Linked DNA regions of Geobacter metallireducens GS-15. The protein of the gene in region 1 interacts with the protein of each later gene in a pairwise test. Links are inferred from orthologs where the notes say so. Each region holds a gene or a part of one and is shown on either strand. Other genes may lie near its edges. The genes, in order: recR and recO.

What was found.
Region 2: the proteins of recR (region 1) and recO interact in binary tests that used the Escherichia coli proteins (3 or more experiments, as listed by UniProt). The link is inferred for Geobacter metallireducens GS-15 from one-to-one orthologs.

The regions. Positions count from the first base shown.
Region 1 is NC_007517.1:3,836,399-3,839,617, reverse strand. The notes cover bases 164-3,067. They hold recR (recombination mediator RecR), read left to right. Parts: upstream 164-1,270; coding sequence 1,271-1,864; downstream 1,865-3,067. Other genes in these bases: nifJ (pyruvate:ferredoxin (flavodoxin) oxidoreductase), read left to right, coding at 2,070-3,067; GMET_RS17150 (YbaB/EbfC family nucleoid-associated protein), read left to right, coding at 680-994; dnaX (DNA polymerase III subunit gamma/tau), read left to right, coding at 164-609. Also shown: more of dnaX, read left to right, coding at 1-163; more of nifJ, read left to right, coding at 3,068-3,219. UniProt on the Escherichia coli protein: May play a role in DNA repair. It seems to be involved in an RecBC-independent recombinational process of DNA repair. It may act with RecF and RecO.
Region 2 is NC_007517.1:3,332,011-3,335,299, reverse strand. Bases 1-2,974 are described here. They hold recO (DNA repair protein RecO), read left to right. Parts: upstream 1-1,107; coding sequence 1,108-1,842; downstream 1,843-2,974. Other genes in these bases: glyS (glycine--tRNA ligase subunit beta), read left to right, coding at 2,855-2,974; glyQ (glycine--tRNA ligase subunit alpha), read left to right, coding at 1,978-2,853; GMET_RS14780 (porin), read right to left, coding at 1-804. In the rest of the region: more of glyS, read left to right, coding at 2,975-3,289. UniProt on the Escherichia coli protein: Involved in DNA repair and RecF pathway recombination.

The DNA.
Region 1 (3,219 bases):
AGCGGGGGCGGCGTTGCCGACGCTCGTGCCCAGTGGCGTGCAACGCCCCCGGCGCCTGCCGGTTCTCCCACTCCGGCCAGGGCACCTGAACGCACCGCCGCCACTCCACCACCACGGCCGGCCGAGCGGCAGGCTGCACCCTCTGCTCCCGCGCCGCGCCGCGAGGAGGCGAAGCCCGTTTCGGAGCCTCGCCGGACCGGCGATTCCTGGGCTGATTTCGTCGCTCTTGTCAAGGGTGCCAAGCCGCGACTCGGTTCGATGCTCGAACAGGGGAGTCCGCTTGTTGTCTCGGCAGACCGGCTGGAAATCGGTTTCCCGGAAGGCGCCTTCGCCCTGGCCAGCCTCAGGGACAGCGACTCCCAGGCTGCCTTGAAGGAGCTGGCTCGCCAGTTCTTCTTGGCCGAACCCGTTCTCGTCATGCGTCCCCTTGCTCCTGACGCGGCGGAAGCTCCTCCCAATCTTCTGGAAAAAAAAAGGGTTGAGAAGGAACAGCAACAGACCGTCCTGAAGCAGGCCGCCACCTCTCATCCCGCGGTTGCCGACGCGCTCGATGTCTTCGGCGGCACCCTTGCGGAGGTTGAGCCCCTGGAGCGGAAAGAGTCCCGCTAACAATGTTTTAATTTCAACAAAACTCTTTAATCAAGAGTAAATCTCATCTCACGAAACCACGGAGGAACAGATGTCCAAAGGTTTGGCAGGTATCATGAAGCAGGCCCAGATGATGCAGCAGAAGATGGCGAAACTGCAGGAAGAGGCGGCGCAGCAGACCGCCGAGGCGACGGCAGGGGGCGGTGCGGTGACTGCCGTGGTGACCGGCAAGAACCAGCTCGTTTCCCTGACAATCAAGCCGGAAGCGGTTGACCCCAACGATGTGGAAATGCTCCAGGATCTCATCGTTGCCGCTGTGAATGAGGCCCTCAAAAAGGTTCAGTCCAAGTTTTCCGAGGAGATGGGCAAGATTACGGGCGGCCTCAATATTCCCGGCCTTTTCTGAGTCTGGCATGGGTCTGTCCGGGCATTGTCCCGGTTGCAGCCGGTTTTGGGGCGGTAGCTGGAAGGCTGTCGCCCCTTCTTTGTATCTGACGCGAAAATGAAAACTCTGCTTGATTTTGGGGGTGGTGGCGGGTTCCCTGGTGCAGCATTAAAGTAGTAATTTTTACTATAACTAAAAAATCTTTAGTGCAAATCGCAAAAAGCGGTGAAACTTTACCGTAAGTAAAAAGTTTTATTTTCGTTTTAATAAAAAATTGTTTTATCTTTGGCGGGAACTATGCTACAGTCCTCAAACTCGTTTGCGCGGCTCCTTGCGGAGCTGCAGAAATTGCCGGGTGTTGGTGAGAAAACCGCGTTGCGGCTCGCGTTTCACCTGCTTAAATACCCGGAGAATACCGCAGCCCTTGCTGAGAGCCTCGGCGAGGTGCTGAGCCGGGTGAAATTTTGTTCCGTCTGCTTCGGCATCACCGAGGAAGATCCCTGCCGGCTCTGCAGCAGCGACCGCGACGAGACGTCCCTTTGTGTTGTCGAGGAACCCCAGGACCTCCTGGCGGTGGAGAGGACCCGGGCCTTCCGGGGACGTTACCACGTCCTTCAGGGGGCCCTGTCGCCGTTGAACGGGGTCACTCCCGACCGGCTCCGGATCGCCGAACTGATGCGGCGGCTCGAAGAGGGTACGGTGCGGGAGGTGGTCATTGCCACCAACTTCTCCGTTGAGGGGGAAACGACGGCCCTCTATCTTGCGCGGCAGATCAAGCCCCTTGGCATCAGGGTCACGCGGCTTGCCCACGGCATCCCCCTGGGGAGCGATCTGGAGTATGTGGACGCGGCCACGGTGCAGCGGGCCCTTGAGGGACGGAGCGAATTGTAGGACAAATGAGGCACGTGCAAAACGTGATTGGGAGGCCGGGATGCTGGCGCAAGAGAACGAGGAAGTGAGGCGTACCCCTCGGTACGTTGAGCTTTCGAGTGAACGGCAACAACGCAAACCGGCCACGCAATAGTTTTGCATGAGCCTCAACTCAGGAACGACGACAGTTTAACGCTGTTTCGTATTTATCACAGAGGAGGAGAGCATGAGTCGCAACATGGTTACCATCGACGGCAACACAGCGGCCGCCCACGTGGCCCACGCCACAAACGAGGTGATTGCCATCTACCCCATCACCCCGTCTTCGGTCATGGGAGAGATCTCGGACATGAAGAGCGCCATGGGTGAGAAGAACATCTGGGGGACCATTCCGTCGGTCGTCGAGATGCAGTCCGAGGGGGGCGCCTCCGGTGCCGTCCACGGCGCGCTCCAGGCAGGGGCGCTGACCACCACCTTCACCGCCAGCCAGGGCCTGCTCCTGATGATCCCGAACATGTTCAAGATCGCCGGCGAGCTGACCTCCACGGTCTTCCACGTCTCGGCCCGCGCCATCGCTGCCCAGGCTCTCTCCATCTTCGGCGACCACTCCGACGTCATGTCCTGCCGCTCCACCGGCTGGGCCATGCTCTGCTCCAACAACGCCCAGGAGGTCATGGACTTCGCCCTGATCTCCCAGGCCGCCACGCTCCGCGCCCGGGTGCCGTTCCTCCACTTCTTCGACGGATTCCGTACCTCCCACGAGGTCTTGAAGGTGGAAGAGCTGACCTTCGACGACATGCGCGCCATGCTGGACGACGAGCTGATCGCCGCCCACAAGGCCCGCGGACTCTCCCCGGATCACCCCTTCATGCGCGGCACCGCCCAGAACCCCGACGTTTACTTCCAGGGGCGCGAGACGGTAAACTCCTACTACCCGAAGTGCATCGAGATCGTCGAAGAGGAGATGAACAAGTTCGCCAAGATCACGGGCCGCCAGTACAAGCTGGTGGACTACGTGGGCGCCCCCGACGCCGACCGCGTCATCGTGATCATGGGCTCCGGCGCCGACACGGCGCAGGAGACGGTTGAGAACCTCTCCGCCAAGGGTGAGAAAATCGGCGTGGTGAAAGTCCACCTCTACCGGCCGTTCCCCATCGACGCCTTCATCGCCGCTCTGCCGAAGACCGTAAAGAAGATCGCCGTCCTCGACCGGACCAAGGAGCCCGGCGCCCTGGGCGAGCCCCTCTACATGGATGTCCGCACTGCCATCGGCGAGGCCATGGCCGACGGCAAGTGCCAGTTCGACGGCTACCCGGTTATCGTCGGCGGCCGCTACGGCCTCGGATCCAAGGAGTTCACCCCGGCCCAGGCCAAGG
Region 2 (3,289 bases), 500 kb from region 1 along the record:
GTTGGCCGTGTAGAAGGAGAAGTTGGTGTAGAGGTTGGTGACGGGGCGCAATTCGAGTCGGCCCGTAAGCGCCTTTCCCCGGTTGTTGTCTTTGTTCATGTCCTGGCGGCCATCGCGCAGGCCGTTTTTGGCGGAAAATTCCTTGCCGTCAAGACCGTTCATGACGAGGAGCTGGTAATCGGCCCGGTCCCCCAGGGAGCCGTGGATGCCGATTCCCATCTCCCTCCAGGTGGAGGGGATCAGGTACTTGTCCAGGTCGGGCCGTTCGGAGGAGTTGAAGTTGGTGGGCTCATGGTAGAGGTTGATGGCCCCCACCGGCACGAGCATGATCCCTGCCTTTACGTTGAGGGGGCGGAACAGTTTGAAGTCGAGAAACGCCTGCTCGACGACCACTTCCCCGGAGAGTTCGTCGCCTTTTACTTCATCGTTGACCCCGCTATGCTCCCACTCAAGCTCCGCGTTGAGGGTGATCCAGTCGGCCAGATCAGAGTTGACGTAGAGGACGAAGCGGTGCGGGTCGAAGGTATTCCCCCCCTTGCCGTTGCCGTTGTCGCTCTTCATGATGTAGTCGAGCTCGCCGTAGCCGCCGATCCGTGTCCGGTCCCAGACAGTTTTCAGGTACCCCTCACCCTGAGGGGCGGGCGCTGCCGCCGGTTTTTGGGCCTTTTCCGCCTGGAGCGCCTTGATCTGGCCGCTCAGATCATCGAGCTGGTGTTGCAGTTCGTCCACCGTGGCCGCGCTTGCCAGGGTGGCGGCAGCGAGCAGGAACGATGCGGTTGTGGGAATGATGAAGCGTTTCTTCATGGTGCGATTCCTCCTGTGATGGTGTGCATGGTGAAAAGCTCCGCCGTTCGGCGAAGGACTTCCACCAGATGAAATGCAAGAAATTGAAATTCATATTCATGCAGGTGACGCACTGCCCCCTGTACGGGTACGGCTGATGGATTTGCAAAAAAAGCCCGACTCGACGCAGGTTATGCTTAAAAATGAAAGTCTTTTTCAAGTATCATGGTCCGACCGGCCCGGTCAAGAGGGGAGAGTATTATTTCCGTCCAATGTTGTGGCTGCCGTTGACGGAGGGCGCAATCCGGTGCTACCTTGTGCGCCATGGAATCGACCCGCACCGAAGCCATCGTTCTCGCCGCCATGGACTACCGGGAGAGCGACCGCATCGTCACCCTCTTCACGCTTCAGTACGGAAAGGTGCGGGGGGTGGCAAAGGGGGCCAAGCGGAGCGCCCGCCGCTTCGGCCCGGCCCTGGAGCCCTTCGCCCGCATCGGCGTGGAGCTGGTGGTGCGGGAAGGGCTCTCCTCGCTCCGGGGGGCCGATATCGTCACCCTCTATCCCGGCATCCGGCGTGACCTCCGCGCCATCGGCCTCGCCGGCTACGCCGTGGAGCTCGTGGACCGCTACCTTCCCGACGGGGCGCCGAGCCCCCGGCTCTTCCGGCTTCTGTCCTCCTATCTGGAGCGGCTCGACCAGGGGGAACCGCTGCCGTCGGACCGCCGCTTCTTCGAGGCCAACTTCCTCAATATCCTCGGCTACCGGATATCTCTGGACCATTGCGCCTCCTGCGGCGTGGAGCTTCCGGCAACTGCCGAGCGGCGCACCGGAGCATCGGGGATGATCCTCTGTGCCAATTGCGGTCGGTACGGCGCATCGGTCGGGCCGGAAGCCGCGGCGCTCCTGGGCCGATGCATCGCCACGGGGCGGTTCGGGGCTGTGCTCTTCTCCCCTCAGTCCCTGCGGGAGGCCGGTACCCTCCTGGACGGCGCCATTGCCGCCCACCTCACCCGTCCCCTCAACTCTCTCGCCTTTCTGAAACAGATTGAACCCGATTAATCCTTGACACGACCCGCCGGACAATGTAATCTTTCCGACTCTAATTGCCCGTAACTTGGACTGTTTTTAAGTTTCATCAAACACTGTTTATAACGGGTAAAGAACTCTCATTTTTCTGCCGACGGAGGAGCCGTTTTGACCTTTCAAGACCTGATTCTCTCCCTCCAGGGGTACTGGGCCAAACAGGGGTGCGTGATACAGCAGCCCTATGACACCGAAAAGGGTGCCGGTACCTTCAACCCTGCCACTTTCCTCCGCGTCCTGGGCCCTGAGCCCTGGAACGTTGCCTATGTGGAGCCCTCACGCCGTCCCACCGACGGCCGCTACGGCGAGAACCCCAACCGGCTCCAGCACTACTACCAGTTCCAGGTCATCATGAAGCCGTCCCCCCTGAACATCCTGGACCTCTACCTGGATTCACTGCGGGCCTTCGGCATTGATCCCCAGAAGCACGATATCCGCTTCGTTGAGGATGACTGGGAGTCCCCGACCCTGGGGGCCTGGGGCCTTGGCTGGGAAGTCTGGCTCGACGGCATGGAGATCACCCAGTTCACCTACTTCCAGCAGGCCGGCGGCATCGACCTGAAGCCGGTCTCCTCGGAGATTACCTACGGTTGCGAGCGGATCGCCATGTATCTGCAGGGAGTGGACAATGTTTACGACCTGGAGTGGATCAAGGGAGTCAGCTACGGCGACATCCACCACCGGAGCGAGGTGGAGTTCTCCACCTACAACTTCGAGGAAGCGGACGTGGCGATGCTCCTCCAGCTCTTCACCATGTACGAGAAGGAGTGCGTCCGGCTGGTGGAACGGGGACTCGTGCTTCCGGCCTACGATTTTGTCATGAAGTGCTCCCATACCTTCAACCTCCTGGACGCCCGGGGCGCCATCTCGGTCACCGAGCGGGCCTCTTACATCGGCCGGGTGCGAAACGTGGCGCGCCTCTGTGCCGAAGGGTATCTGAAACTGCGCGAAAGCCTCGGCTTCCCGCTCCTGAAAGGAGGCCGCTAGCATGAAAGAGTTGTTCCTTGAGATAGGCACCGAAGAGATCCCGGCGGGCTTCATCCCGAAGGCCATGGCCGATATGGAGGCCCTGCTGGCGAAGGAGCTTGAGAATGCCCGCATCTCCTTCGACGACATCCGGACCCTCGGCACCCCCCGTCGCCTGGCCCTGACGGTGAAGGGTCTTCCGACGGTCCAGCCCGATGCGGAGATCACTGCCATGGGGCCGGCCAGGAACGTAGCCTTCGACGCCGAAGGAAAACCCACCAGGGCTGCCGAAGGGTTTGCCCGGGGGCAGGGGGTGGACGTGGCGTCCCTCACCCTCGTCGCCACTGAAAAGGGTGAGTACGTGGCCGCCGTCCGCAAGGAGAGCGGTCGCCCCGTGCCGGAGCTCCTGGCCGAGATCCTGCCGCGGCTTGTTGCGAATATCCCTTTCCGCAAGTCC